DNA from 4 places in the Labrys sp. (in: a-proteobacteria) genome. Region 2 is predicted to be linked to each of the others. Evidence: predicted binding sites of a transcription regulator. Region 2 holds the regulator's gene; each other region holds the start of a gene.
What was found. Region 2 encodes LexA, which represses DNA repair genes until DNA is damaged. Its sites were predicted from a motif close to TGTTCNNNNTGTGTTCNG; they were not measured.
Positions count from the first base shown of each region.

Region 1 (7,650 bases), on a different contig from region 2:
GGTGGTGTTCGGGCGCTGGGATCCCCTGCGCGCCACCGGTGCCGCCCTGCTCTTTGCCTGCGTCGACGCGCTGCAACTGCGCCTGCAGGCGGTGGGCCTGGGGCATATCCCCTACCAGATCTTCCTGATGCTGCCCTTCCTGCTCACCATCGTCGCCATGGCGATGATGTCGCGCAACGCGGTGGCGCCGGCTGCCCTGCTCAAGCCCTTCCGCAAGGAGGAGCGCTGAGAACAACAAGGATTTATCGGAAGGCTTGTGGGCGGTAGAAACTTTCCTACCTTACAAGGAAGGAGACGCACGATGGCCGATGTCGAAAAAGTGGGCGTTTCTTTGACACCTGAATATGCCGACATAATGCGCTAGGTGGTCGAGGCAGGCGAGTATGCACCGGCTAACGAGGTCATGCGTGAAGCACTGCGCGATTGGAAGTTTCGTCGAACTCAGCGCGAACAAACAATCGAGGAGCTGCGCCGTATTTGGGATGGTGACCAAGCTTTTGCCCGCATGCGAAAGCGCATCGGCACAAAATTCCAAGACCTCGATCATTCCTCGGTGTGAGCGGCTTTTCCCGACAGCGGAATGCAAGCTATGAACGATGACAAGAAAGATATCATCTCGGGGAATTGGACGGGCAGAGGTCTGCCCGCTTCAGATGCGGCCAATGCAACTAAGCGGCCACTTCATTGGGGAGCGGGTATTGGCGCTTTAGTTGGAGTGACCTCCGCACAAGGGCACTGGCTATTGGCGATGGGGATGTTCGGGTTGGTGCTCGCTGTCTGGATGATAGGGAAGCTCAAACGGCGCCCTTCACACAAGCCCTAAGCAGCCATCTTTCCCGACAGTTGTTTTTCGCGAACAGTTTCTGTGTGAGCAAGCTTAGGTTTTGCTGCCGGCCGCAACAAAATGCAGCCGGTCCTGCCTTTCGCCTTGCCTCCGCCTGCGCCTTGCCGCTAGAAGGAGGCCATTCAGAAGGACCCGGTGAAATTCCGGGTGGCTCTTCCGGCCGCCGATCCGCCGGATAACGCAAATGGCGCGACAGCATCATCCAACCCGTTTCAGCGGGTATGGCCGCATGTCCCTTGCGAATTTTCTCATGAACAAATTGTCTGCCTATTCCCGGGAATGGTTTTCCAATCCGCGTGGCGACGTGCTTTCGGGCATCGTCGTCGCCCTTGCCCTGATCCCCGAAGCCATCGGCTTTTCGGTGATCGCGGGCGTCGACCCCAAGGTCGGCCTCTACGCCTCCGTGGTGATCGCCTGCGTGATCGCCTTCACCGGCGGGCGCCCCGCCATGATCTCGGCGGCCACCGCCTCCACCGCCGTGCTGATGACGGGCCTCGTACGCGACCACGGCTTGCAATATCTGTTCGCGGCCACCATCCTGATGGGCGCGTTCCAGATCATCGCCGGCTTCCTCAAGCTCGGCCGGCTGATGCGCTTCGTCTCCCAATCGGTGATGACGGGCTTCGTCAACGCCCTGGCGATCCTGATCTTCCTGGCCCAGCTGCCCGAGCTCGTGCATGTACCGGTGGCAACCTATGGCCTGATCGCCCTCGGCCTCGCCATCATCTATCTGTTTCCCTATGTCACCAGAGCCATTCCGGCACCTCTGGTCGCGATCGCCGTGCTCACTGCCATCGCCTGGGGTTTCGGGCTGGACGTGCGCACGGTGGCCCATCTGGGCGAGCTTCCCTCCACTTTGCCGAGCTTCGGTCTGCCTGAGGTGCCGCTGACGCTGGAAACGCTACGGATCCTGACACCGGTGGCGCTCACTCTGGCGGCCGTGGGCCTGCTCGAATCCCTGCTCACTGCGCAGATCGTCGACGACATGACGGATACGCCGAGCAACAAGAACCGCGAATGCGCCGGCCAGGGTATCGCGAACATGGCCTCGGCCCTGTTCGGCGGCATGGGCGGCTGCGCCATGATCGGCCAGTCGGTGATCAACGTGTCCTCCGGTGCGCGCGGCCGCCTGTCCTCGCTGGTGGCCGGTGGCTTTCTCCTGATCCTGCTGGTGGCGCTGCAGGATCTGCTCGCCATCGTGCCGGTCGCCGCCCTGACGGCGGTGATGATCATGGTCTCGATCAACACCTTCTCCTGGCGCTCGCTCCTGCAATTGCGCAGCAACCCCGTGCCTTCCTCGGTGGTGATGCTGGCAACCGTCGGCACCGTGGTTGTAACGGCCGACCTCGCCAAGGGCGTGCTGGTTGGCGTGCTCCTGTCGGGCGTGTTCTTCGCCGGCAAGGTCTCGCGCCTCAGCCGCGTGCGCTCGACCCTCTCGGCCGACGGCAAGGAGCGCGTCTACCGGGTCGAAGGCCAGATCTTCTTCGCCTCGGCAGGCACCTTCAGCGACGCCGTCGATGTGCAGGAACCCGTCGAGCGGATCGTCATCGACGTCGGGGCGGCGCATTTCTGGGACATCTCGGCGGTCGGCGCACTCGACCGCATCGTCCTCAAGGCGCGCCGCCACGGGCGCGAGGTCGAGGTCGTCGGCCTCAACGAGGCCAGCGCCACCCTGGTGGAACGCTTCGCCGTGCACGACAAGGAAGGCCAGCCCCGCTCCCTGCCCTCGCATTGAAGCGCGCTTCGTAAGGCCTTTGAAATCAGGGGACTCTGCCATCTCGTGATGGAAGAGTCCCTTTACCATGCCGGGCTCTTTCCCGCCCCGATGGAGCGCGATCAAAGACTCTGCTTGAAATGTTCTTGTTTTGTTCTAGTCTGAGCGAAACGGATCATAGCCATGACGATACGCGTTCCCCCTCCTTCTGTCCTCGCCGGCCAACGAGCCGAGAAGCTGGCGGAATTGCGTGCCCTGCTGCCCCGGCTCGACCATGTGCATGCCGATGCCGGCGTGCTGCCTTTTGGCATCGGGGCGATCGACGCGCGCCTGCCGGGTGGCGGCCTCGCCTTGGACGGCCTGCATGAAATTGCGCCGCAAACCATTTTCGACAATGGCTGCGCACTGGGTTTCCTCGCCTCCCGCCTGTCCCTGCGCCAGGCCAAGGGCATGGTCTGGCTGGTGACCTCGCCGCGCGGCCTGGCCGGCCTCGGGCGGCTCTACGGCCACGGCCTCAACGCCCTCGGCCTCGACCCCGCCGGGCTCATCATGGCCGCGGCCGGCGACGAGACCGAGGCCGCCTGGGCCATGGAGGAAATCCTGCGCTCCGGCGCCGCCGCGGCGGTGGCAGCCGTGACGGGCGGCGGCATGGACGCCGCCACCAGCCGACGCCTCCAGCTCGCGGCAGCCTCCGCCCCCTGTCCTCTCTTCCTTCTGCGCCCGCCTTTGGCCGCGCCTTCCCTGGCCGCGATCACCCGCTGGCGCATCGGCGCGGCCGCCGGGCCGCGCGATCGTTTCGGCCTTCTCACCGCCTGGCGCTGGCACGTTCGGCTCGAGCGCAGCCGCAACGGGCAAAGCGGATCCTGGCTCATGGAGTATGACCATGCCTCGCATCGTCTCGATCTATCTGCCACGCTGGCCGATCCAGCGCTTTCTCGTCGCCCAGAGCAACGCGCCAAGGTCGCTTGATACGATCGATGCTCATTACCCCTTCGTCCTGACGGTCGATGCCGCCGGAGGCCCGCGCATTGCCGCCGCCAGCAAGCCGGCCGAGATCGAGGGCCTTGCCGCGGGCGGGCTGGTCGCCGATGCGAGAGCCAAGGTGCCGGGGCTGCAGACCCGCCCGGCCATGCCGGAGGCCGATGCCAGGGCCCTGCACCGGCTCGGCCTATGGGCGATGCGCTATACGCCCTCCGTGGCCCTCTATCGCGAGGCCGACGGGGCCGACGGCCTGTTCCTCGACGTCACCGGCGCCAGCCATCTGGCGGGCGGCGAACAGACGCTTCTTGCCGACATCGTCAAGCGCCTGCGCCATCTTCGCCTCGGTGCGCGCGTGGCGCTGGCCGACACGCCGGGCGCGGCCTGGGCACTCTCCCGCTTCCATGCCCAGAACGGCACTGTCATCGCCGAGGACGGCGATCCCGGCCCGGCCCTTGCCGATCTGCCCCTGGCGGCCCTGCGCCTTGGCGACGTAACAGTCCAGACCCTGCGCCGCCTCGGCTTCACCCGTATCGGCGATCTCATCGGCAAGCCGCGCGCCCCCTTCGCCGCGCGTTTCGATGCGATCCTGCTCAAGCGCCTCGACCAGGCCATGGGGCGGCGTGAGGAAGCCCTCGCCTTGATCGAGCCGCCGCCGCTCTATCATCGCAGCCGCCAGCTCCTCGAGCCGGTGGTGAGCCAGGCGGCCGTGGTGCATGTCGCCGCCCGCCTGATGCAGGACCTGGTTCCCGCCCTCGTCGCGGGCGGGGTGGCAGCACGCGCCTTGCAGTTGCGCCTGTTCCGGGTCGATGGCGAGGTGCGCACCATCCATATCGGCCTTGCCGCCGCCACGCGCGATCCGGCCCATATCGCCAGGCTGGTGGAGCTCGACCTGGAACGGCTGGGCGAGACCATCGATGCCGGCTTCGGCTTCGAGACCATCAGCCTGACCGCCACCGTCACCGAGAAATTCGGCCAGCGTCAGAGCCGCCTGTCCCTCAAGGAAGGACGCCGGGATGCGCCGCCGGCCGATGCCGCCGAACGCCGGGCCGAGTTGATCGACGCCCTCCGCCAGCGCCTCGGCCCCGGCAGCGTACAGCGGCTCCATCCCGTCGCCCGGCACGATCCGGCCTTTGCCGAGGAGGCACGCGATGCCGCCGATCCCGAGCCAACTTGGCCGGCGGCCGATGGCTCGCATCAGCGGCCGCCTCTGTTCCTCGACCAGCCCGAGCCCCTGCAGATTCTTGCGACCAGCCCGGAAGGCCTGCCCGACCATGTCCGTTGGCGTGGCTCGTCCCATCGCATCACCGCACTGCAGGGGCCGGAGCGCATCGCCGGTCCCTGGTGGGAAGCGGCTCCCCCGGCCCTGCCCGACAAGCCGGGCAAGGAGGAATATGGCTGGGGCAAGATGGGGGAGGAATCGCCTGCCCTCCCCGACAGCGAAAGCCCTAAGAGCCAGAAGCGCAACCGCTTCGAGGATGGGGAAGCCACGCGTGAGCGCGCTGTCCTGCTGCCCGCGCCGACCCGTCAGGACTATTACGTCGCCGAGACACAGCACGGCCAGCGCTTCTGGCTCTGCCATGACGGCCGGCAGAACTGGTCCCTGCGAGGGCTGCTGGCATGAGGTATGAAAGAGAGGCCTATAGCGGCCATGCCGTCATTCCCGGCAGGGCGAAAGACCAGGCGCTTCCTGCGGATTTGCCGGCCCCTGCCCCACCTGCCTATGCCGAATTGGCCGTCACCACCAATTTCTCCTTCCTGCGCGGCGCCTCCTTCCCGCAGGACATGGTGCGGCAGGCCCACAGGCTCGGCCTGGCCGGCATCGGCGTCGCCGACCGCAACTCCTTCGCCGGCGTGGTCAGGGCCCTGCGCGAAGCCAGGAAATATCCGTCCCTGCACTATCTGCCCGGCGTGCGCCTCGTCACCGTGGATGGTTTCGAGGCCATCGCCTATCCCACCGACCGCGAGGCCTATGGCCGGCTCTGCCGCCTGCTCAGCGACAACAACAAGCGCATGGTGCGCGCGAAAGGCGAGTGCCAGTTCGGCTTCGAAGCCATTCTCGCCGCCTGCGAGGGGCAGAAGCTGATCGTGTTGCCGCCCGACACGCTCGATCCCCTCTTCGTCGCACGGGCAACCAGACTGGCCGAGGCCGCGCCAGGCTCCATCTATCTCGCCGGCAGCCACCGCCTCAAAGGCGACGAGCCCCGCCGCCTCGGCCTGCTCGCCGAGCTGGGCGAAAGGATCGGCGCCCCGATGGTTGCTATCAACGATGTGCTCTACCACGTCCCGGCCCAGCGGCCGCTCGCCGACATCCTCACCTGCATCCGCGAGAAATGCACCTTGGCCGAAGCCGGCTTGCGGCTCGAAATCAACGAAGAGCGCCATATCAAGTCGCCCGCAGAGATGGCCGTTCTCTTCGCCGATCATCCGCAGGCCTTGGCGCGCACGCTCGAAATCGTGGAGGCGTGCACGTTCAATCTAAGGGAGCTGAAATACGAATATCCGGACGAACCCATTCCGCCAGGCAAAACCGCCCAGCAACACCTGGAGGACTTGGCCTGGGCCGGTGCCAGGAAGCGCTTTGCCCGCGGAGTGCCGGAAAAAGTCGTCAACGCCGTTCGCGCCGAACTCGCTTTGATCGCCAAGCTGGAATTCGCGCCCTATTTCCTCACCGTGCATGACATCGTCGATCATGCCCGCAATACCCTCAAAGTCCTCTGCCAAGGACGCGGTTCGGCCGCGAACAGCGCCGTTTGCTATTGCCTGGGCATCACCGAGGTTAATCCTGAAGAAACGGAACTGTTGTTTTCGCGTTTCATCTCTGAAAACCGCGGCGAGCCACCGGATATCGACGTCGATTTCGAGCATGAACGGCGCGAGGAAGTCATCCAGTACATTTATGATCGCTACAAACGTCATCGTGCGGCAATCTGCTCGACCGTCATTCATTACCGTTCCAGGCGGGCGGTGGGCGAAGTCGGCAAGGTATTAGGCCTGACGCCGGACGTGACGGCGGCGCTGTCGAAGACGGTCTGGGGCATGGGCATGCAGACCTGGACACCCAGTCGGGTGCGCCAGGCGGGCCTCGATCCCGACAATCCGGTGATCCGCCAGGCGCTGCATTTCACCGCCGCCCTCACCGGCTTTCCCCGCCATCTGTCGCAGCATGTCGGCGGCTTCGTGCTCACGCGCGAGAGGCTTGATGACACCGTGCCCGTCTGCCACGCCACAATGGCGGACCGTACCTTCGTCGAATGGGACAAGGACGACATCGACGAATTGGGAATGATGAAGGTCGATGTTCTGGCGCTCGGCATGCTGAGCTGCATCCGGCGCGGGCTTGACCTGCTCGAACGTCATTACGACCGGCGCCTCGGCGCGATCGCGGCCCTGCCCCGCGACGATGAGGCCACCTACGACATGCTGTGCAAAGCCGATTCCGTCGGCGTGTTTCAGGTCGAGAGCCGGGCGCAGATGTCGATGCTGCCGCGCCTGAAACCCCGGAAATTTTATCACCTCGTCATTGAGGTCGCGATCGTCCGCCCCGGCCCGATCCAGGGGGGTATGGTACACCCCTATCTCAGGCGGCGAGATGGTCTCGAACCCATCATCTTTCCCTCACCTTCTCCCGAGTTCGGGAAAAAGGACGAGCTTGAGGACGTGCTGGGCCGCACGCTCGGCGTTCCCCTCTTCCAGGAACAGGCCATGGAGATCGCCATCAAGGCCGCCGGCTTCACGCCGGACGAGGCCGATGGCCTGAGACGCGCCATGGCGACCTTCCGGCACACCGGCACGATCGGCAACTACAAGGAGATGTTCATCGGCGGCATGGTGCGCCGTGGCTATGAACAGGCCTTCGCCGAGCGTTGCTTCAGCCAGATCGAGGGCTTCGGCGAATATGGCTTTCCCGAAAGCCATGCCGCCAGCTTTGCCGTGCTGGTCTATGTCTCCGCCTATATCAAATGCCACTATCCCGACGTCTTCTGCGCCGCCATCCTCAACAGCCAGCCCATGGGCTTCTACCAGCCGGCGCAGCTGGTGCGGGATGCCGAAAATCACGGCGTCGAGATCCGGCCCGTCGACGTCAATTACAGCGAATGGGACTGCACGCTGG
Region 1 is NZ_JASGFM010000010.1:69,132-76,781, reverse strand. It holds gene QM672_RS11740 (ABC transporter permease) at 1-229, shown strand, start outside; gene QM672_RS11735 (hypothetical protein) at 404-559, shown strand; sul1 at 970-1,025, shown strand; gene QM672_RS11730 (SulP family inorganic anion transporter) at 1,095-2,579, shown strand; gene QM672_RS11725 (ImuA family protein) at 2,742-3,527, shown strand; gene QM672_RS11720 (Y-family DNA polymerase) at 3,442-5,160, shown strand; gene QM672_RS11715 (error-prone DNA polymerase) at 5,157-7,650, shown strand, end outside.
Region 1: a site for LexA is predicted at 2,700-2,717, ahead of QM672_RS11725 (ImuA family protein). Genes of this name have one in related genera too.

Region 2 (7,650 bases):
GGCGTCATCACGCCCGAAGAGGTTGGGCTGCGCGTTGCGACACCCGAGGATCTCAAGGGCGGCGACGCCGCCCACAACGCGTTGGCGTTGCGGGCCGTTCTCGAAGGCGAAAAGACTCCCTATCGGGACATCGCCCTCCTGAATGCCGGCGCTGCCCTGCTCGTGGCGGGACGCGTGCCGAGCCTGGCGGATGGGGTAACCCTCGCCCGCGAATCCGTCGACAAGGGCAAGGCCCTAGCAACGCTCAACCGTTTGGTTGAAATTTCCAACGCGTGAGTGCCATGGCCACCATTCTCCAGAAGATCGAAGCCTATAAGCGCCGCGAGATCGAGGCAGCGAAGGCGGCATGCCCGCTGCCGGAGCTGATCAAGCTGGCGGACCGGGCCAGTCCCGTACGCGGCTTCCAGAGAGCTCTGCAGGCCAAGCTCGACGCTGGCAATACTGCTTTGATTGCCGAGATCAAGAAGGCGAGTCCGTCCAAGGGCCTGATCCGCGCCGATTTCGACCCTCCGGCACTTGCCCGCGCCTATGAAGCCGGCGGAGCAGCCTGTCTTTCCGTGCTGACCGACGAGCCCTCCTTCCAGGGGCGGCCCGAGTTCCTCACCGCGGCACGTGCGGCGGTATCGCTGCCCGCCTTGCGCAAGGACTTCCTCTACGATCCCTACCAGGTGGTGGAAGCAAGAGCCTGGGGTGCCGACTGCATCCTGGTGATCATGGCCAGCGTCACCGACGCCGAAGCCCGTGCGCTGATCGCGGCCGCCAAGGACTGGTCCCTCGACGTGCTGTGCGAGATCCACAATCACGACGAGCTCGAGCGGTCCCTCACGCTCGATGTCGGCATGATCGGCATCAACAATCGCGATCTCAACGACTTTGTCACCCGCCTGGAGACGACCGAGACACTGGCGCCGCTGGTGCCCGGCGATCGTCTCCTGGTCGGCGAAAGCGGCATCTTCACACCCGGCGACGTCCAGCGCCTGCAGAAGGCTGATGTGAACACCTTCCTGGTGGGCGAGAGCCTGATGCGCCAGGCCGACGTCGCCGCCGCCACGCGTGCCCTGCTGTCTGTGGACCAGGCGGCATGAGCCGGCAAAATACGAATCCTAGCCTTACCCATCTCGACGCCTCCGGCGAGGCGAACATGGTCGATGTTTCGCAAAAGGCCGTGACGAGCCGCACCGCAATTGCCGAAGGGCGGGTGGTGATGCAGCGCGAGACGCTCGACCTCGTCTTGTCGGGTGATGCCAAGAAAGGTGATGTTCGCGCCACGGCCCGCATCGCCGGTATCATGGCCGCCAAGAAAACCCATGAACTCATTCCGCTCTGCCACCCGCTGCTCCTCAGCAAGGTCGCCGTCGAGATCGAGCCCGACACCGCTCTGCCCGGTCTGACGGTGCGGGCGACAGCCAAGGTCGCGGGTCAGACCGGCGTGGAGATGGAAGCGCTGACCGCTGTTTCCGTCGCCTGCCTGACCATCTATGACATGGTCAAAGCCGCCGACCGGGGCATGCGCATCGAGGCGATCAGGCTCGTAGAGAAGTCCGGCGGCAAATCCGGCGATTGGCATGCGGAGGAAAATCCATGAGCCTGCTTCCCGTCGCGGACGCGCTGGCCAAGGTGGTTGCCGGCGTCACCCCGCTTCCTGTCGAAACCGTGCCACTGCACGCCACGCGCGGACGCGTGCTTGCTTCCGCCATCACCGCGCTGAGAACCCAGCCCGGTTTCAACGCCTCGGCCATGGACGGCTATGCAGTACGCGTGGATGACGCCAAGCAGGGAGCCAGCCTCGAATTGATCGGCGAGTCTGCCGCCGGGCATGGCTATGCCGGTCGGGTCGGCGAGAACCAGGCCGTGCGCATCTTTACGGGCGCGCCCGTACCTGACGGCGCCGACACCGTGGTGATCCAGGAACAGACCCGGCGCGACGGCAATCGCGTCATCCTGGAGGCCACGGCCAAGCCCGGCCAGCATATCCGGGGCCGCGGACTGGATTTTGCCGAAGGCCGTGAGGCCCTGAGGCCTGGAACCGTCATCGGCCCCCGCGATATCGCCCTCGCCGCCGCAATGAACCACCCTGGTCTGCCGGTCCACCGCCGCCCCAAGGTCGCCATCCTCGCCACCGGCGACGAACTGGTATTGCCCGGCCAGGCCATCGGCGAAAACCAGATCGTTGCCTCCAACAATTTCGCCATCCGCGCCCTTGTCGAGGCCGAAGGCGGCGAAGTGCTCGACCTCGGCATCGCCAGCGACGACTTCCCGGCCCTGGAAGCCGCCATCAAGCGAGCTCGCGCCGAAAAGGCCGATGTGCTCGTCACCATCGGTGGCGCCTCCGTCGGCGATCACGATCTGATCCAGACCGCGTTGACCCGCGAAGGCATGCGGCTCGGCTTCTGGAAAATCGCGATGCGGCCAGGCAAGCCGCTGCTGCATGGGCGGCTCGGCGCCATGCACATCCTCGGACTGCCGGGCAATCCGGTCTCCTCCGTGGTTTGCGGCGTCCTCTTCCTGGTGCCGCTGCTGCGCGCGTTGCTTGGCCGTTCCGACGCCGGCCCGCCACGCCGCAAGGCCGTCTTTGCCCGCTCCTGGCCGGCCAACGATGTCCGCGAGGACTATATACGGGCCCGCTTCCTGCTTGACGATACGTCAGACATCCTCAAGGTGGAGCCATTGGCACTGCAGGATTCGTCGCTCGTCAGCGTGATGCAGCATGCCGACTGCCTGGTGATCCGGCCGCCCTTCGCACCCGAAGCAAAGGCGGGTGAGACCTGCGAGATCATCGATCTCCGTGCGGCCGGCTATTGACCACGTCTTTAACCTGAACTTCATTGTTGCAGAACACAGTAGGAACATGTAGCACTGTTCTTGTTTTGTTTACATCTTCACCGTGATTCGCGGCCGCCACGACGGGATAGCCATGCTGACCAAGAAACAACATGAATTGCTTCGGTTCATTCATGAGCGCCTGAAGGAACAGGGTGTGCCTCCTTCCTTCGATGAGATGAAGGAAGCACTGGACCTCAGGTCCAAGTCCGGCATTCACCGCCTGATCATGGCGCTGGAGGAGCGTGGCTTCATTCGGCGCCTGCCCAACCGCGCCCGTGCGTTGGAAGTGGTGCGCCTGCCCGAATCGGCAGTGCCGAGCGGTGGCGGCCTGTCGCTCGCCTCTTCCCAGCGTGGTTTCCGCCCCAATGTAATCGAGGGCAATCTCGGCAAGGTTCGCCCCGTCAGGCCTGAAATTGACGACGAGGTCGGCCGGCCGGTCCTCGTCCCGGTGATGGGGCGTATCGCCGCCGGCACGCCGGTCTCCGCCATCCAGTCCAAGAGCCACACCATCAGCGTCACGCCGGAAATGTTGTCCTCCGGCGATCATTTCGCCCTGGAAGTGCGCGGCGATTCCATGATCGAAGCCGGTATCTTCGACAATGACACCGTGCTTATCCGCCGCCAGGACCACGCCGATACCGGCGATATCGTCGTGGCACTGATCGACGACGAGGAGGCGACACTCAAGCGCCTGCGCAAGCGCGGAGCCTCCATCGCACTGGAGGCCGCCAATCCGGCCTATGAAACCCGTATCTTCGGGCCCGACCGGGTGCAGATCCAGGGCAAGCTGGTCGGTTTGTTCCGTCGCTATTGAGCGTGGCCGACATCGTGGCTTGCCGGCTATGAACGCGCTTCGCGCGATCGCGAACTGCAGCTTGCGGCGCCGCGATGTCGAAAACCTGCTCGCGGCGAAGCTTCCGCATTCCCTCGTCGATTGCGAGATGGAGGAATGCGATCTTTCGCGTCTCGATCTCTCTCATTGGGCCTTCGAGCGCTGCAGGCTCAGAAACGCCAAGCTGGTCGGCGCCAGGCTTGCCAATACACTCTGGCGCAACTGCAAGGCGAGCGGCGCCGATTTCCGTGGCACGGACCTGGAGGAAGCGGCGTTCCGCACCGGTGATTACAGCAATACCAGCTTCCGGCGCGCCAAGGCGGCCTCGACGGCTTTTACCGGTTGCAAGCTGACCGGGGCGGACCTCTCCGAAACCTCGGGGCTGGGGCTGGTTTTCGAGGAAGTTCTGCTGATGTCGGCCAAGCTGCCGGCCTTTTCCTTCCGGAAGAGCGTGCTGCGTCGCCTCGACTTCACCCAGGCCGATTTGCGCCAATGTGATTTTCGCGAGGCGATCTTCGAGGAATGCAGTCTGCGTGATGCCAATCTTGTCGATGCTCGCTTCGAGGGTGCCGACTTGCGCGGTGCCGATCTCGGCGGGCTGAAGCTGGCAGACACCCGTTATTTCAAGGGCGCCACGATCTCGAAAGGCCAGGCCGGCCAATTGCTGGCCGAACTGGGCTTGCGGATTGCCTGAGAGAGCCTCCGGAATTCGCAGGCTAATCCGCTCGACACCAGGCAACCAGGAGTGCTCGAACCACTATTCGCCCGAGCACCGCCGAAGGTCGTCATGAACCGGGAAGACAGGTCAGTCGACAGCAATCATGACGTCTGAGGCCTTGATGACGGCATAGGCATTCTGGCCGGGCTTGAGATTGAGGTCGTCGACGGCCTCATTGGTGATCGACGCAGTAATGATGGTGCCGTTGACCTCGAGCTGGATGTGGGAGGTCGTCTGCCCCTTCGTCACGCTCTTGATCGTGCCCTTGATCTGGTTGCGGGCGCTGATTTTCATGAAACTTCCCTTGGCGACGCGAAAGACGCGATCATCATCATTCCTGAAGCAATGTCCACCGGCAAATACTGGTGAAATTAGCGTGGCGGTGGCCCCTTCCAGACGGCGGGTACGATCGGGGTAACCGCCTCAAAACGCGCGATCGTTACCCCGAAAATTGCGGGCGGAGGCCCATGGGGCCGCCACCTTCTCGCTCAGACGCGATGCAGCCAACGCTCAGGTGAGGCCGATGATGTCGCTGCTTTGCAAATTGACCGTGCCCTGGATCGCGATCTGAAAATCCGCCTTCTTGTCACCATTTATATCGCCCTGCAGCATGGTCTGCCCACCCTGGAAGATATAACGCAGTTCACCCGACGAGCCGGTGAAATCGCTATTGGCGATCAGGCTGTGGAACTCCTGAAAACTGAGGTCGATTTTGTCCTCGCCTTGGGTGAAGTCCATGATCGTGTCGGTTGCCGCACGGGTCAATCCGCTGTCCTTGACGCCCAGCAGTTTGAAGATGTCGTTGCCGCCCTCCCCCCAAAGGATGTCGGCTCCAACGCCGCCGGCGATGATGTCGTTGCCGTCATTGCCGTGCAGTGTTTCCGCTATCGCTCCGCCGACGATGGTGTCGTTGCCGGCGGTGCCCCACACGATCTCGAAGCCTTTCACATTCTCGCTGCCGCCGGATGTGCCGAAGGTTGCGGTCTGAGCATTCAGGCCGAGAGCCGCCGTGATGCCCAGATTGATATTGAGCGGGTCGGTCGTAGCGGGATCGACAGTGAAGACGTCGATCCCGGTGCTGCCATCCACCTTGTCGGTACCGCCATCGTTCGAGGCAAAATAGACGTCATTGCCCGCACCGAGGCCATAGATGTCGTTGCCGGCCTGATCGTGGACATATTCGACACTGGCACCACCGACAAAGGTATCGTTGCCCGCCCCCAAATAGAAGTCGCCGGTCACCAGACCGGCACCGGACTCGGTGAACTTGTCGTTGCCAGCTCCGGTCTGGACATTGCCGTAGATGGTACCGCTGTTGGTGATGGTATTACCGCCATCGCCACCATAGACACCCCTATAGATCGTCTTGCTGTTGGTGAGGGTGTTGACCCCCTCGCCCAGATCGATGCCGTCGACGCTGCCCGAATTGGTGATCTTGTCGTTGCCGTTGCCAGCCGAGATGAAACCGTAGATCACGCCGGTGTTGGTCGCCGTATCATCTCCCGTACCCAGCCAGACGGCGCCATCGATCTCCTTGCCGTTGGTAAGGCTGTCATTGCCGGCACCGAGGTCCAACGCGCCCTGGAAATACTGTTCGCTTCCAGCATCGTAGCCATAGGCCGTGTCGCCGACGATCAACCCCGTATTGCTTATGACGTCGGCTCCCAAACTTCCAAGTATCGTTCCGTACAACTTTCCTGAGTTCTTGATGGTACTGTTGCCTTGCCAAAGGCCTATCGAAACCTGGACATCCCGCTGAGTATCGTCTGCGAAAGTCAGGAGCTGATCATTGCCGATTACAATGCCCGAGTTCGTAACGACATTCTTGCCTTCGTTGATCAGGATCGAACCATCGATCTCTCCGGTATTGGTGACGGTATTGCCGGCGGTCGGGACTCCCAGGGAATTCAGCGGAGCCCCGCCAAAGAGACCGATGTCGCCTTGAATCAGCTTGCTGTTGGTAATGCTGCCAAGCCCGCCGGACCGAATGGCATAACCGCTATCCGTAGAGATCGTCCCGGCGTTCGTCACCGTCAATGTCGCAGCGCTGTTATTATAGATTCCGAAATCGCCACCAGAAATGGTCGCGCCTGCCAGATTCTTTACGGAGATTTTTGCGTTGGAATAGAGATTGCTGCCTGAATCGCCGACGTAATAGATGGCCCCCGCATCCCCTCGGATAATTCCTGAATTCGCGACATCCAAGGCCGCATTTGTCCCGATGCCGTAGAGGGAACCGTAGATGGAGCCTTCCGTTCCCACATTGACCTTTGTCGTTACAAGGGTGCTCGTGGGCGGCGCGTTCACGGCAAGGCCGTCTCCTTGCAGGCCGCTAACCCCGCCATTGATCGTTACAGTCCAGGGGCCGCCGTCGAGCTGGAGCCCCAGACTGTCGGCGGAAATAATGTAGGAATCCAAATTTACCTTGTAGGTGCTTCCTGCTGCACCCGTCGCGAAAACGCTGTCATGGGTGATACCGGTTGGAAGTACAATGTTGCTCATGGAGAATTCCTGGCCTGCGCTCAGTTAGCGATGGAATACCTGACATCCAAGCCACTTCACCTTATCGGCTTGGCAGTGAGAACGATCGCGAGCATACATGACGTCTGGTATCCATGCGATGGCTTTACTCGATCTCCATGAAAATATTTTCAAGCCAGAGCAATATTCGCCCCAAAAACAAAACACGATTTTTATAATAGAAATTTACGCTGGATATTTAGTCTAATTTATCAAAATTTTTCCTTGAAAAGATTTTCACAATCATATTTAAAACTAAAATTTATTATAAAAATATTATAGAACATTGAAATTCATTGCAAAAACGCCCAAACCCTTATTTGTCATTTATACAGACCTGCCTGCCAATTAATGATTTGGTCCTTTAACGATCTTTCTTTGTAATGTACTGTAAAATCGTCGCACTGTCGCAACGGCGGCGTTGTCAGTTGGTCGTAAGATTAAATCCGGGTTGAATTGATGATGGTCGGTTAGTTTGCGTTCCTTGCCACTGCGAGCACTTGCGACTAGGTCGCCCGAGGTCTTCCACTCATGAACGAAATATCACAGAGCACGGGAGAGCCAGAGAAACTCGACTCCGGCCTCGCTGCGCTATGCGGTGTGGCAAACTATTTCCGAATTGCAGCCGATCCCATGCATATGCGCCGGGAGCTTGCGCTGGGAAACAGAGAGAGCACCAATGTCGATCTGGTTCGAGCCGCAGCCATCGTCGGTCTCAAGGCTCGCACCATCAATGCGGCCAAGGCCAAACGCCTGC
Region 2 is NZ_JASGFM010000018.1:57,429-65,078, forward strand. It holds gene trpD (anthranilate phosphoribosyltransferase) at 1-276, shown strand, start outside; gene trpC (indole-3-glycerol phosphate synthase TrpC) at 282-1,085, shown strand; gene moaC (cyclic pyranopterin monophosphate synthase MoaC) at 1,082-1,585, shown strand; gene glp (gephyrin-like molybdotransferase Glp) at 1,582-2,802, shown strand; gene lexA (transcriptional repressor LexA) at 2,915-3,637, shown strand; gene QM672_RS17205 (pentapeptide repeat-containing protein) at 3,666-4,349, shown strand; gene QM672_RS17210 (molybdopterin-binding protein) at 4,461-4,667, opposite strand; gene QM672_RS17215 (hypothetical protein) at 4,884-6,875, opposite strand; gene QM672_RS17220 (type I secretion system permease/ATPase) at 7,425-7,650, shown strand, end outside.

Region 3 (7,650 bases), on a different contig from region 2:
CGAAGAGCGTGGTCGGCTTCCCCTCCGTCTTCTCCGCGATCGCCCAGCAGCCCGCGCTCAGATGTTCGAGCATTTCCAGTCCGTCGGTCGACAGCACATCCCGCAGCGCGAGTTCGGGATGGCCGACCCGCAGGCCGACCATGCGGGAGATATAATAGCCACCCGTGGCTGTCGTGGTCAGGTCGTATTCGGTCAGATCCCAGTGCCGGGAAGCCGGGGCGATTTCCCCCGCGCCGAGCAATTCGAGCTCGGGGGCGTAGGCCTGCTGGAGATGGGCAAGCCAGAGCGATGTCTGCCCGCCTTGCGACCAGCCATATTCGACGAAGCGCGGCCCGGCATCCGCGCCGGGAAACGTCTGGGCAAGGCGTACCGCGTCCAGGGAGGCCTTGGCCTGGGCAGCGCCGTTGAGATAGGCCGTGGAGCCGGGCGTGCCCAGCCCCTGGTAGTCGCTGGCGACGACCACGAAGCCCTTGTCCAGCATCTGCTCCAGGGCGGGGATGCGAATGCCCCATTTGTCGACGAGGCTGCGCCGGGAGGGCGCGCAGCTATCCTGCATGCCGGCCGTTTCGTGGTTCCAGAGCACGAGGTGCCCAGGCTGCTTCCTGGAGGCGGCTGGCAGGTAGATCTCGCCGGACACATAGGTAAGCTTGCCATCGGCCCCTTCCGTCACATAGACGACGTTCCAGGCCTTGGCGCCCTTTGGAGCGTCGAAACGTTGCTGCACCCAATAGATGTCACCGCGCTTGGCGCCGGCCGGCACCTCGGTGGGCACGTCGTCCCAGAAGGCTGACCCCTGAGGACCGGTCCTGGGTTCCATCGAGGAAGTCGGAGCTGCTGCGAGCGGGCCGGCCGCCAGGGCCGACAACAGCAAGGCTCCGATAACCGCAAGGGCATATGACAATTTCATGCGCGCCTCCCCAATCTGTCTCTTTTGTTTTTCCTCATGGCCTGTTTGGCGGCAGAGGATGCAGAGCTTGGGGGAATGTCGCAGAGGGCGGAAATCGCTACAAATAGTATGTTGGCCGCCAGACATAACCGAAAGGTTATGAGAGACAGACTCACCATTCCTCGAATCGCATGGGCTTGAAGAGCCAAGGCGAGGCTTATCATCCGAGCTTTCGGGCTGGCATCGTCATGGCGACGACACCGACGACCACACAGGCCAGGCCCGCCCAAGCCGTCGAGGATAACGTTTCTCCAAGAAACAGGACGCCGATCGCAACACCGATCGGCACCCGAAGATAAGCCTGTGCGGTCGTGCCGACGGAACCGAGCGTTTGCACGAGCCGGAAATAGATCACGAAAGCCACAGCCGTCGAGAAAACAGAAAGCGCAAGGAGAGCCAGCACGGAAGTGGCACTGGGAGCCAAGGTCCAGGGGCGATCGACGATGAGACTGGCCGGCACCAGGACCATCGCGCCAGAGACCAGCGAGCCGGCGGCCGGTATCATCGGATCGAGCCCCCTGAAGGACTTGCTGAAGATCGCGGCGCCGGCATAGCAGAGCGTGGCGGCGACGATGGCGAGCTGCGCGCCCATTTCATGCCCGAAGCCGCCGAGCGCCTCCACGCCGACGATCAGGCAGGTTCCGATCAGCCCTGCCGCAACGCCGAACAGCTTGCGGCCGGTGACGGCTTCGTGGCGGGTGAGCGCCGCCGTCAGCAGGAAGGCGAAGATCGGCGAGGTGGAATTCAGGATCGTCGCAAGGCCCGCATCGGTCGTCTGTTCGGCCCAGGCGATCAGGGTGAAAGGCACGACGCTGTTGAGGCAGGCCTGAAGAGCGAAGCGCTCCCATATCCGCCGATCCGCCGGCAATCCCAGCCCGCGCAGCCGGAGGACGGCGACGAGAATGGCTCCTGCAATCAGGGTCCTGGCGGCGATCAGCGTGACCGGTGGAATGGTTTCGACGCCGACCTTGATAAAGGCGTAGGACGCTCCCCAAAGGGCAGAAAGCGCCAGAAGCAACACCGGTTGGTTTGCCATGTTCGCCATGCCGGCCATCGCGTTCCCGTTCTCATCGAGGCTGTTCATGCCCTCCTGCCTAGCTGGAACCGCAGCCGAATGTTTCGGTGCTCACCGAACTGTCGAGCACCGATAGTCACGTTTTGTTCTCATTTTGCTTGGCGATGCCGCGCTTCCCCGCTATCGTCGGCGGGGTTGATGGGGAAACGAGAACGAGATGGTATCGCGCGTCGCGACGGTGGCATTCGAGGGCGTGGAAGCGCGCCAGGTCGACGTGCAGGTCCAGATTATGACCGGTTCGGTGGTGTTCACCATCGTCGGCCTGCCCGACAAGGCGGTGTCGGAAGCGCGCGAAAGGGTGCGCGCCGCCCTGACCGCCGCCGGCCTGGCCCTGCCGGCCAAGCGCATCACCGTCAATCTCGCCCCGGCCGATCTGCCCAAGGAAGGCTCGCATTTCGACCTGCCCATCGCGCTCGGGGTGATGGCCGCCATCGGCGCCATTCCGCATGATGCGCTGGAGGGCTACTGCGTGCTGGGCGAGCTCGGCCTCGACGGCACCATCACCAAGGTCGCCGGCGTGCTGCCATCGGCCGTCGCCGCCAATGGCCGCGGGCTCGGCCTGATCTGCCCGGCCGCCTGCGGTCCGGAAGCGGCCTGGGCCGGCCCCGACATGGACATTCTCGCCCCGCGCTCCCTGATCCAGCTGGTCAATCATTTCAAGGGCACGCAGTTGCTCTCTCGCCCGCAGCCGCGCATCGCCGCGGCGCCGGCCACCCTGCCCGATCTCAGGGACATCAAGGGCCAGGAGACCGCCAAGCGCGCCTTGGAGGTGGCGGCAGCCGGCGCGCATAATCTCCTGATGATCGGTCCGGCGGGTTCTGGCAAGTCGATGCTGGCGGCAAGGCTGCCCTCGATCCTGCCGCCCCTGGTGCCGGCGGAGCTCCTGGAAATCTCGATGATCCATTCGGTGGCTGGCCAGCTCGCCGGTGGCGAACTCACCAGCCGGCGCCCCTTCCGCGCGCCCCATCATTCGGCCTCGATGGCGGCGCTGATCGGCGGCGGCATCCATGCCCGGCCGGGCGAAGTCTCGCTCTCCCATCACGGCGTGCTCTTCCTCGACGAGATGCCGGAATTCGCGCCGCAGACCCTCGATGCCCTGCGCCAGCCGCTGGAATCGGGCGAGGCCGTGATCGCCAGGGCCAATGCCCGCGTTGCCTATCCCGCGCGGATCCAGCTCGTCGCGGCGATGAACCCGTGCCGCTGCGGCAAGGCCAACGATCCCGGCTTCGCCTGCCGGCGTGGGCCGGTGGAGCGCTGCGCCGCCGACTACCAGGCCCGCATCTCCGGCCCGCTGCTCGACCGCATCGACATCGTCGTCGAGGTGCCCGCCGTCTCCGCCGCCGATCTCATCCTGCCGCCGCCGGCCGAGGGGTCGGCCGAGGTGGCGACCCGGGTGGCCGAGGCCCGCGACCGCGCCGCCCGGCGCTATCGCACGCTTGGCCTGCCCGATGGCTCCACCAATGCCAGCGTGCCGGTCAATGTGGTCGAGGAGGTCGCCCGCCCCGATGCGGCCGCCACCAAGCTGTTGCGCGACGCCTCGGAGGCCATGCGCCTGTCCGCCCGCGGTTTCCACCGCGTGCTGCGCGTTTCGCGCACCCTGGCCGATCTCGACGGCGAGGCCGATGTCGGCCGGATCCACATCGCCGAGGCGCTGAGCTACCGGGCGCGGACGGACAGGGCGACGGTGCTGGCGTGAGCGAAAGCGCACCATCAGCGGCAGAATGACGGATTATCGATGGCATCCGCCACTCCTTCAAAGGTGATCCTCTTGCGCTCTTCCCTTTTGCTTCTCGCTGCTGCCCTTTCTTTCTCGCCAGCTTTCTCGTCAGGCCTGGCGATGGCGGCGGAGCATCCCTGCATGGGAGATGCCGGACGCAGGGCAAAAGCCTTGATCGCCTTCAACTACGGGACTTCGCTCGATTACGCTCTTTTGAGCGAACTGCCGATCCGCGTGCTGCCACCGATCAAGCGCCCCGAGATCGGTGACCGCCTCGATGTGATCGAGGTGGTCGGCTTCGTCAATCGCGCGCGGTATCGCGTGCGTATTCTTTATGCGCAGGGCCGCTGCACCATGCTGGGCCAGGAGATCGTGGATGTCAGCAGCCGGGTGGATTGATCGGCACGCTGGCGACGCGGCCGCCAAGCCGCTATCTGCAGACACCACCCAGCCGATGTTCACCCGAGACATGTCATGCGCATTTCCGTCCTTCTCGCCTCCCTTGCCTTGCTCGCCGGCACCACCGCTTCCCTGGCCGCTCCCCGCCCCCGCTGCGCCGATGCCGCGGTGAAGCAGGCCACCAAGCTGCTGGCTTTCCATTCCGACAATGACGACCGCGCCCGCGTCGATGCCGATAGCGTCAAGGCGATCGGTACCGTCGGCGCCCTGGTCGGCAAGGGGCGTTTCGATGTGATCGAGGTCGAGGGCTCGATCTACAAGGGCGAGTATCGCATGCGCCTGATCTACGCCCAGATCCCGGGCGACTGCGTGCTGATGGGCCAGGAGATCCTCGAACGCAGCGATCCCTATTGACCGCTGCGGGTTTGCCAGCCTCGGCCGAGGCCGTAAGTTATTGTGGCCGCATCGTTCTCGCGAAACCGGCGTCCACTTTTCGGCTCGATGCTTTAGACTGGGTTGCCAGCCGCAGCAGCGATCGAGGTGATTCATGACGGGCAGCCAGGCAGCCGGACGCCTTTTTGCGGCGCTGATCGCCGTCACGGCCTGGCTCGCCGTCGTTCTGCGTGCCTGGATCGTAACGTCCTTCGTGATGGCACAGGGTCGGACGGCGCTCGACGGCCTCGTCACCGTGTTCAGCTATTTCACGCTGCAGGCCAATGTGATCCTGGCCGTCGTCGCCACCGCCTGCGCCCTGCGCGGAGAGGCTGATGGATTCCTGACCCGGCCCTCGACCCGGGCGGCCGTCACCGTCTACATCGTCATCGTCGGCGTGATCTATGCCGTGCTTCTCGCCGGGTTGCGGCAGTTGACGGGCCTCGCCGTCCCCGTCGACATCGCCCTGCACCGGGTGGTGCCGGTGCTCTTCACGCTCTATTGGCTCATCTTCGTGCCAAAGGGCCGGTTGGCCTGGCGCGATCCGCTGGCCTGGCTCGCCTTTCCGGCGCTCTATGTCGTCTATTCGCTGATCTATGGTGCTCTGACGGGGCGTTATCTCTACCCGTTCTCCAACGTGCCGGTGCTCGGTTATCCCCGCGCCCTCGCCAATGCTGCCCTCATCCTTCTGGCCTTCTACGGCCTCGGCCTCGCGCTGGTAGCACTCGATCGCGCACTCGCCGGCTCCGCCATCCGGGCCCGGCAATGACGTTTGACGGTATCATGATGATGGATCCATTGCTAAGCTGCGGATCGCAGCCACGGCGAGGTACGTCGTGACAGGCAATCCAGGGCTCGGGCGCCTCTTCGCAGCGATGATCGCGCTCATCGCAGGCGCCGCCGTGCTGCTGCAGGTGCTGCTGGGCATCGAGGCCGTGCAGGCGCGGGGCGGCAGCGCGCTCGAGGGCGTCATCCTCGTCTTCAGCTACTTCACCGTGCTCACCAACACGCTGGTGGCGATCGTGTCCGGGGCCAGCGCCCTTCTGGGAGAACGCGACGGCTTGCTGACCCGGCCGGGAACCCGGGCAGCCGTGGCCATCTATATCTTCGTGGTCGGCGTGATCTTCGCCGCCCTTCTCACCGGGCTGCGCCCGATGAGCGGCCTGACGCTTGCCGTCGACAGCGTGCTGCATCGCGTCGTTCCGGTCTTGTATGTGCTCTACTGGCTCCTCTTCGTGCCGAAGGGACGATTGAGCTGGCGCGACCCGCTGGCATGGATGCTCTACCCCCTGCTCTATGTCGCCTATTCGCTGCTCTACGGCGCCCTGACCGGCCGCTATCTCTACCCTTTCGCCGACGTCACGGTCCTCGGCTATGGCGGCGCCCTCGCCAACGGCCTCGTCATCCTGGCGGGCTTCCTTGCCCTCGGCCTGATCGTGGTGGCGATCGACCAAGCCATGGCGCCGAAAGAGCCTGCCTGATCAGGTAACGCGATACTGCGGCTTGTTGTCACAAATCCGTGCGAAAACTGTGATGATGCTGCTCCGATGGGGATTCGGGCAGGGGCTGAAGATGCCGACGACGACGCCGAAAGGCTTGTTTGCAATGATCAATCCGCGCGGCTGGGGCAGCAGGCTGCCGGCCGGCATCGTGCCCTTGGCGCCGCGCCGCCGGCTGAAGCCCGCCTTGCGCCAGCGTCGCATCGAGAATATCGGTCTGCCGATGACTCTCGGACGCATCGGCTCCCTGGAAGTGCGGTTGGCTGAGACCGCAAGGGACGTGAAGAAGGCGCAGAAGCTGCGCTATCAAGTGTTCTACGAGGAGATGGCGGCCATTCCCGACGCGCTGTCCCTGATCTCCAGGCGTGACCGCGACGATTACGATACGCTCTGCGATCATCTGCTGGTGATCGACCATGATGCTCCCACCAAGCTGGGCAAGCCGGGCGGCCGCGTGGTCGGCACCTATCGCCTGCTGCGCCAGGACGTGGCCGAGCGCCATGGCGGCTTCTATTCGGCCGGCGAATATGCCATCGAGCCGCTGATAGCCGCCCATCCCGGCCGCCGCTTCCTCGAGCTCGGCCGCTCCTGCGTGCTGCCGGCCTATCGCAACAAGCGCACGGTGGAACTGCTCTGGCACGGGATCTGGACCTATGTGCTGCATCACAAGATCGACGTGATGCTGGGCTGCGCCAGCCTGGAGGGCACCGACCCAAGCCGCCTTGCCCTGCCGCTCGCCTTCCTGCACCACCATGCTGCCGCCGAGGGCGAATGGCGCGTCAAGGCCGTGCCGGAGCGCTATGTCTCGATGAACCGCATCGCCAAGGAAGGCATCGACGTCAAGCGAGCGCTGCATGCCCTGCCGCCGCTGATCAAGGGCTATCTGCGCCTCGGCGCCACTTTCGGCGACGGCGCAGTGGTCGACCACCAGTTCGGCACTACCGACGTGCTGGTGGTCCTGCCGGTCGAGAAGATCAGCGCCCGCTATGTCGACCATTTCGGCGCCGCCGCGGAGCGGCACGCGGCGTAGCGGTGTGCCGGTCTTCAGACCGGCATGTCCAAGACGACCGTAGGGGGTCAATGCCGGTCCGAAGACCGGCACCCCCTCATGCCGCCAGGCCGCGCTTCTTCAGCAAGGCCTCGGGCTTGGGATCATGGCCGCGGAAGTCGCGATAGGCCTGCGCGGCATCCTGCCGGTTGCCGGCGGCATAGACGAACTGCTTGAGCTTGCGGGCCGTCTCGCCATCGAAGATATCGCCGGTCTCGACAAAGGCATCGAAGCCGTCGGCATCGAGCACCTCCGACCACAGATAGGAATAATAGGCCGAGGAATAACCCTCGCCCGAGAAGACATGCTGGAAATGCGGCGGCCGGTGGCGCATCACCATGGCCCGGGGCATGTCGATCTCGCCCAGCACCTTGGCCTCGAAGGCACCGGCGTCGAAGCCCTCGGCCTTATCAAGCAGATGCATTTCGAGATCGACCAAAGCGGAGGAGACATATTCCACCGTGGCAAAGCCCTGGTTGAAGGTACGGCTGGCAAGCAAGCGATCGAGCAGGGCCTTCGGCATCGGCTCGCCTG
Region 3 is NZ_JASGFM010000006.1:11,671-19,320, forward strand. It holds gene QM672_RS08020 (lipase family protein) at 1-907, opposite strand, end outside; gene QM672_RS08025 (DMT family transporter) at 1,107-2,030, opposite strand; gene QM672_RS08030 (YifB family Mg chelatase-like AAA ATPase) at 2,179-3,717, shown strand; gene QM672_RS08035 (hypothetical protein) at 3,910-4,137, shown strand; gene QM672_RS08040 (hypothetical protein) at 4,213-4,551, shown strand; gene QM672_RS08045 (Pr6Pr family membrane protein) at 4,685-5,338, shown strand; gene QM672_RS08050 (Pr6Pr family membrane protein) at 5,406-6,050, shown strand; gene QM672_RS08055 (GNAT family N-acetyltransferase) at 6,175-7,098, shown strand; gene QM672_RS08060 (M3 family metallopeptidase) at 7,175-7,650, opposite strand, start outside.
Region 3: a site for LexA is predicted at 2,106-2,123, ahead of QM672_RS08030 (YifB family Mg chelatase-like AAA ATPase). Genes of this name have one in related genera too.

Region 4 (7,650 bases), on a different contig from region 2:
GAGCGTGGGCGGCTATGTCGGAGAAGTCGTACGCGGCGCGCTGCTGTCGGTCCCGCGCGGCGAACTGGAAGCGGCGCGGGCCTATGGCTTTCGTGGTTTTGCGCTGGTGCGTCGCATCTGGCTGCCCCGCGCCATGCAGGCGATGATGCCGACCTTTGCCGGCGAGACCGTGCTCTGCCTGAAATCGACCGCCCTCGCCTATCTGGTCAGCGTCCAGGATCTCCTGGGCCAGATCAACATCATCCGCTCGCGCGAGGCGATCACCTATACGCCTTTGCTGGTGGTGGCGATCGGCTACCTCATCACCACGCTGGTGATCGAAGCCATCTACCGGCGCCTGGAGGCCGGTTTCGCCAAGACGGTGAAGCCGCACTGAGGCGGCGCATCACGGAGTGCCGGCCTCGCAGTTACGGCACTTGATGGCGCGAGGTCGACGACCTCCAGCCGACAGATGCAGCCTATCCAAGAGTGTCGACCAGAGGTCGACACTCCAAGCCACCCTTTTCGCGGGTGCCGGATTTCAGCCGTGCCAGCGTAGCGACATGCAGGACAGGCCCGCGTCGATCTTGGCGATCTGCGAAGTCGGCAGCCGGACGACGCTATAGCCCTCGGCTTCGAGCAGGGCCGCCGTACGCGGATAATCGATGCCGACGAAGACCCGGTCGTTCACCCTGAGCGCGTTGGCACCCGCCTCCTCGCCTTCCGGCGTCAGCAGCACCCGCATGCCCTCGAACACACCGGAGGCGGCGAGACGGGCGGTCGACAGCATGGTGGTGTCGTCGAGCAGCGAACAGTCGGACTTGAAATGCAGGACGCCTGGCGGCGTGGTGACGACGACGCCCTTGCGGCCGAGTTCGGCCAGCAGAGCAATCAGCTCCTCCGCCCCTTCCCGCGTGGTGCGGTCGGAGAGGCCGATCATCACCGCCTGGGGCGTCACCAGCACGTCGCCACCATCGACGAAACCGGGCCCCTGCAACGCCAGGACCTTCTTGAAGCGCGCGCGCAACACGGGCGTGATCTCCGCCGTCTCGCCGAAACGGCTCTGGGCGCCGACCCGCAGCAGGATCGCTCCCTCGGGAAACACCAGGGCCGGATCCTCCACGAACAGCGAATCCGGAAACGCCTCGAGGGCAGGCAGAACTTCGACGGCAACCCCTGCGGCCTGCAAGGCCTCGATGTAGAGACGATGCTCGGTCGTGACGCCCTCATGGGTCGGCGCACCACGATCCTCGGCCCGCAGGCCCTGGGTCACGCTCACCGGTGGCAGGCGCACGATGGCATTGTCGAAAGCATAGACGGGAAAGGCGCTCATGCTCGCTCCGATCGAAAGGGATTGAAGTCCGCCGGTATCACTCTTCCGGCGGACGGTATTGAATGACCTGGGTCCACAGCCCATAGGCAGCAACGGCCGCGAACATCAGGCCCCAGAACTGGTTGCCATTGTAGAGCTCGACCCCGGCCCAGGCCGCGGGCAGCACGCAGAGCAGCACCCGGACCCAGAGCGGCCTCATCCAGTTCGGCGTGTTGGGCTGGGCCATCGGCTCAGCCCTCGGCCAGCGCCGCGGCGATGGCATCGAGCGCACTCTGGGCCTTGGACCCGTCGGGGCCGCCGGCCTGCGCCATGTCGGGCCGTCCGCCACCGCCCTTGCCGCCGAGCGCCTCGGAACCCTTGCGCACGAGATCGACGGCATTGAAGCTGTCGGTCAGGTCCGCCGTCACGCCGACGACGAGGCCGGCACGGCCGTCCTCGGAGGTCGCCACGATGGCGACGACGCCCGAACCCACCTGCTTCTTGCCCTCGTCCGCCAGCGCCTTGAGGTCCTTCAGCTCGATACCGGTGACGGCCTTGGCCAGCAGCCTCGTCTTGCCGACCGTGCGGATCTCGCTGTCGCCCCCGCCGCCGCCCATGGCGAGCTTCTTGCGCGCCTCGGTCAGTTCGCGTTCGAGCTTGCGGTTCTCCTCGACCAGGGTGGCTAGGCGATCGCCCGCTTCCGCCACGGGCGTACGCAGCACGTCGGCCAGGCCCTGGAGCAGGCGGCTCTCATTGACCAAATGCTGGCGAGCCCCCTCCGCCGTCATCGCCTCGATGCGGCGCACGCCGGCCGCGACAGCGCCGTTGGAGACGATGCGGATCAGGCCGATGTCACCGGTGCGCCGCACATGGGTACCGCCGCACAGTTCCACCGACCAAGCCTTGTTTGAAGAATCGGCCTTGTTCGAGCCGGGCTGGCGCTGGCCCATCGAGACGACACGAACCTCGTCGCCGTATTTCTCGCCGAACAGCGCGCGGGCACCGGAGGCGATCGCATCGTCCACGCTCATCAGATGCGTGGTGACCTCGCTGTTGTCGAGCACGATGGCATTGGCAAGGTCCTCGATCTCCTTGATCTCCTCGTCCGAGATCGGCTTGGGATGCGAGAAGTCGAAGCGCAGACGGTCGGGCGCCACCAGCGAGCCCTTCTGCGCGACGTGATCTCCCAGCGTCAGGCGCAGCGCCTCATGCAGCAGATGCGTGGCCGAGTGATTGGCCCGGATCGCGGAACGCCTGACATGGTCGACGACGAGTTCGAGCGGCTCCTGAACCTTGAGCGTGCCCTCCTCGACGGTGACGGCATGCACGAACAGATCGCCGAGCTTCTTCTGGGTGTCGGTCACCGCCACCTTCAAGCCCGTCGCCTGCACCGTGCCCGTATCGCCCTGCTGGCCGCCGGACTCGCCATAGAATGGCGTCTGGTTGAGGATCAGGAAGCCCTTGTCACCCTGCGCCAGTTGATCGACCGGCTTGCCGTCCTTGACCAGGGCCAAGGCTACGCCTTCGGCGCTCTCCGTCTCATAGCCGAGGAATTCGGTGGCGCCGACCTGCTCGCGCAGGCCGAACCAGACGGTCTCGGTGGCCGCATCGCCCGATCCGGCCCAGGCGGCGCGCGCCTTGGCCTTCTGCTGCTGCATGGCGGCCTGATAGCCCTCGAGATCGACCGAAATGTTGCGGGCGCGCAGCGCATCCTGCGTGAGGTCGAGCGGGAAGCCATAGGTATCGTAGAGGGTGAAGGCGACATCGCCCGAGAAGACCTGGCCGTCGCCGAGCTTCAAGGTCTCGGCGTCGAGCAAGGCAAGGCCCCGCTCCAGCGTGCGCCGGAAACTGGTTTCCTCCAGGCGCAGGGTCTCGCTGATCAGGGCTTCGGCCCGCACGAGCTCGGGATAGGCGGCGCCCATCTCGCGCACCAGTGCCGGCACCAGCTTCCACATGACGGGTTCCTTGGCGCCGAGCAGGGAGATGTGGCGCATGGCGCGCCTCATGATGCGACGCAGCACATAGCCCCTGCCCTCGTTCGATGGCAGCACGCCGTCGGCGACCAGGAAGGAGGAAGCACGCAGATGGTCGGCAATGACGCGGTGGCTGGCCAGAGCCGGGCCCTCGGCCGGCACGCCGATCGCCTCGACCGACGCACGGATCAGGGCCTGGAAGAGATCGATGTCGTAATTGTTGTGCTTGTTCTGCAGCACGGTGGCGATGCGCTCGAGACCCATGCCGGTATCGATCGAGGGATGCGGCAGGTTGACACGCTCGCCGCCCACCAGTTCCTCGAACTGCATGAAGACGAGGTTCCAGATCTCGATGAAGCGGTCGCCATCCTCGTCCGGCGAGCCGGGCGGGCCACCCCAGATGTGGTCGCCGTGATCGTAGAAGATTTCCGAGCACGGACCGCAGGGGCCGGTATCGCCCATGCGCCAGAAATTGTCTGAGGTCGGGATGCGGATGATGCGGTCATCCGGCAGTCCGGCGATCTTCTTCCACAGCCGATGGGCCTCGTCATCCTCGGAGAACACCGTCACCAGGAGCTTGGACGCCGGCAGGCCGAAATCCTTGGTGATCAGGTTCCAGGCGAGCTCGATCGCGCGATCCTTGAAATAGTCGCCGAAGGAGAAGTTTCCGAGCATCTCGAAGAAGGTGTGATGCCGGGCCGTATAGCCGACATTGTCGAGATCATTGTGCTTGCCGCCGGCGCGTACGCATTTCTGCGAAGTCGCGGCGCGCGAATAGGGACGCTTCTCGATGCCGGTGAAGACGTTTTTGAACTGCACCATGCCGGCATTGGTGAACATCAGGGTCGGATCGTTGCGCGGCACCAGCGGCGAGGACGCCACGGCCTCGTGGCCGTTCCGCACGAAATAGTCGAGGAAGGTGGATCGGATCTCGTTGACGCCGCTCATGCCCAATTTGCCTATTTGGCCCAAGTGCCTGTTTGGCTGGTCCCTTCCTTACGGCCTGGCCAGCAATCATGGTGGTGGGGCGTTGTAGCGAGGCTGTTTCGGCCTGTCGAGGCGCTCATTCACGAAAAACCCGCCTGCCGGGCCTGACAGGCGGGTTTTTCAGGACCAAGCGGCAAGGATCGCTCCCCGAACCTGCGGGGGACGGCAGCCGCCTCAATCGTCCTCGGCGTCCGCCGGATCGATATTGTCGAGGATGCGTTCGGCGATCAGGCCGGCATTCTGGCGAATCTGGCCCTCGATCTTGTCGGCGACATCCGGATTGTCCTTGAGGAACTGCTTGGCGTTCTCCCGGCCCTGGCCGAGGCGCTGGCTCTCATAGCTGAACCAGGCACCGGACTTCTCGACCACGCCGGCCTTGACGCCGAGATCGATCAGTTCGCCCACCTTCGAGACGCCCTCGCCATACATGATGTCGAATTCGATCTGCTTGAAGGGCGGCGCCACCTTGTTCTTGACCACCTTCACGCGGGTCTGGTTGCCGACCACCTCTTCCCTGTCCTTGATCGCACCGATACGGCGGATGTCGAGGCGGACCGAGGCGTAGAATTTCAGGGCGTTGCCGCCCGTGGTGGTTTCCGGGCTGCCATACATCACGCCGATCTTCATGCGGATCTGGTTGATGAAGATGACCATCGAGTTGGAACGCCCGATCGAGGCCGTCAGCTTGCGCAGCGCCTGGCTCATCAGGCGGGCTTGCAGGCCTGGCTGCACATCACCCATCTCGCCTTCGATTTCGGCCTTGGGCGTCAGCGCCGCGACGGAGTCGATCACGATGACGTCGATCGCACCCGAGCGCACCAGCGTGTCGCAGATCTCGAGCGCCTGCTCGCCGGTATCGGGCTGCGAGATCAGCAATTCATCGAGATTGACGCCGAGCTTGCGGGCATAGACCGGATCAAGCGCATGTTCGGCGTCGATGAACGCGCAGACACCGCCCCTCTTCTGGGCCTCGGCGACGCTATGCAGCGCCAGCGTGGTCTTGCCCGAGGATTCCGGCCCGTAGATCTCGATGACCCGGCCCTTGGGCAGGCCGCCGACACCGAGCGCGATGTCGAGACCAAGAGAACCGGTGGAGATCGCCTCCACCTCCATCGTCTTGGTACCCTTGCCGAGCCGCATGATCGAGCCCTTGCCGAAGGAGCGTTCGATCTGTGATAGGGCGGCGTCGAGCGCCTTCGTCTTGTCCATGGAGCTTCCTTCGACCAAGCGCAGCTGCGTCTGACTCATATGCCCGTTTCCCTATCAAGCACGAACGGATTCGTCATCCGGACCAATCAATTTCCAACACCGGGCTGCAATCTTGTCGCAATTCGAAGCCCCGTGGCGCTATGTACCCATTTTGTTCTCGTTAACGCAAGTTCTATTTTTGTTCTCAAATTTCTTATTTAACAAAGGCTGATCACCGGGCGGCTTGCGATAAATCATCATACCATTGCACCGATCAGGCTTGCGCCCCAAGGCCCTCCCCGTCCAAACTCCTCGCCGCCAGGATGCGCCGGCAACCCGATCGGCAAATGCGGGACAGGAAACGGGACGATTGCAATGACGAATGCGCAGGAAAGCGTCGGCTTCATCGGAGTCGGCTATATGGGCCATGGCATGGCCAAGAACATCGTGGAGAAGGGCTATGCGTTGACGGTGATGGGGCATCGCAACAGAGCGCCGGTGGAGGATCTCGTGGCGCGCGGCGCAAAGGAAGCCAAGAACCCGCGCGAGATCGGCGCCGCTTCCAGCATCGTCTTTCTGTGCGTCACCGGCTCGCGGCAGGTCGAAGCACTGATACGGGGTCCCGACGGGCTCAAGGCCGGCCTGAAGCCGGGCTCCGTCGTCGTCGACTGCTCGACTTCCGATCCGAACTCGACCCTGGCGCTCGCTGCCGAACTCGCCGAAGCCGGCATCGACTATGCCGATGCCCCGCTCGGCCGCACGCCGAAGGAGGCCTGGGAAGGCACGCTCGACACCATGGTCGGCGCCAGCGACGCCCTGTTCGAGCGCCTCAAGCCGGTGATATCGACCTGGGCCGGACGCATCGTGCATATCGGCGGCACGGGCGACGGCCATCGCATGAAGCTGCTCAACAACTTCGTGTCGCTGGGCTATGCCGCCCTCTATGCGGAGGCCCTCGCCTTGTCGCAGAAGGTCGGTATCACGCCCAAGCGCTTCGACAGCGTCATTCGCGGCGGGCGCATGGATTGCGGCTTCTACCAGACCTTCTCGCGCTGGGTGCTGGAGGGCGACGAGAATGCGCATAAATTCACCATCGCCAATGCCTTCAAGGACCTGACCTATCTGGAGGCGATGGCGGACGCCGCCGGCTTGGTCAATCCGATCGGCAATGCGGTGAAGAACTCGTTCGGGGTGGCGATGGCCGCCGGCGGCACCGAGCGCTACGTGCCGATGCTCACCGACTATATCGGCCGCCTGAACGGCACCGATCTCGTCCCGGCCAACCAGAACTGACCGGACACCAGATGCGAAACGCCGCGCTCCTTCGTGAGCGCGGCGTCATGTTTCCACCTGTATAAACCAGGTCAGAAGGTACGGCGTAAGCGCACGCCGGCACCGACGGCGTCAACCGTCTTGCTGTTCAGCCCTTCCGGGTCCTTGTTCTGGTACCAGACTTCGGCGCCGGCGATGAAGCCCTTGACCACGGTGTAGTTCACCTGACCGCCAACGACATAGTAGTTGAAATTGTCGGTGATATTGGACGCGATGCGCGGTGCGTCGAAGTGCAGATAGCCGCCGAACAGGATGGCCTGCAGGTTCTTGGTCACGTTGAGACCGGCCTCGCCCTGCACGGCAAAGCCCTTGGCGCTATCGAGATCATGGATCGCGCCGTTGGTTATGTAGGCGTCCGTGCCTCCAAAGCCCAGGGTGGACGAGCCGTTCGGCTGGGAACCACCGACGCCGAGATATTTCACCGCTCCGTCCGCGTAACTCGCTTCGGCTGCGATGTAGGCGCCCTCGAGAACCGGTAGGTTGACGTTGCCGCCAACACCGATCGAATAGCCATATTTCGTACTGTAGCCGGCCGTTGCGCTGCGATTCTGATGAAGGGCGCCCATCACCTGGAAACGGCCCCACCCGTTCTTGTTGTCGTCATAGCCGATGACGCCGACGATATCGGGCATCTGGGCACCGCCCACGCCACCCGCAACCGTGACGCCGTTGACCACGACATTGTTGCCGTAGACCGAGGCATTGGCACGATGATCGCGGCCGTCTTCGATCGACAGGGTGGCGTAGGCCTTGTCGAACTGCGCCGTATAGCTGATCAGGTTGCGTCGGCCCTGCTCGCCGAAATAGGGCGCGAAGAACTCGGCCTGATAATTGGGGTCGTAGAAGGCATAGGGCGACCAGGCATAACCGGCCGTCAAG
Region 4 is NZ_JASGFM010000061.1:7,384-15,033, reverse strand. It holds gene QM672_RS30730 (ABC transporter permease subunit) at 1-376, shown strand, start outside; gene QM672_RS30725 (arginine deiminase family protein) at 521-1,312, opposite strand; gene QM672_RS30720 (DUF3329 domain-containing protein) at 1,350-1,538, opposite strand; gene alaS (alanine--tRNA ligase) at 1,543-4,212, opposite strand; gene recA (recombinase RecA) at 4,426-5,499, opposite strand; gene QM672_RS30705 (NAD(P)-dependent oxidoreductase) at 5,815-6,732, shown strand; gene QM672_RS30700 (porin) at 6,804-7,650, opposite strand, start outside.
Region 4: a site for LexA is predicted at 5,629-5,646, ahead of recA (recombinase RecA). Genes of this name have one in related genera too.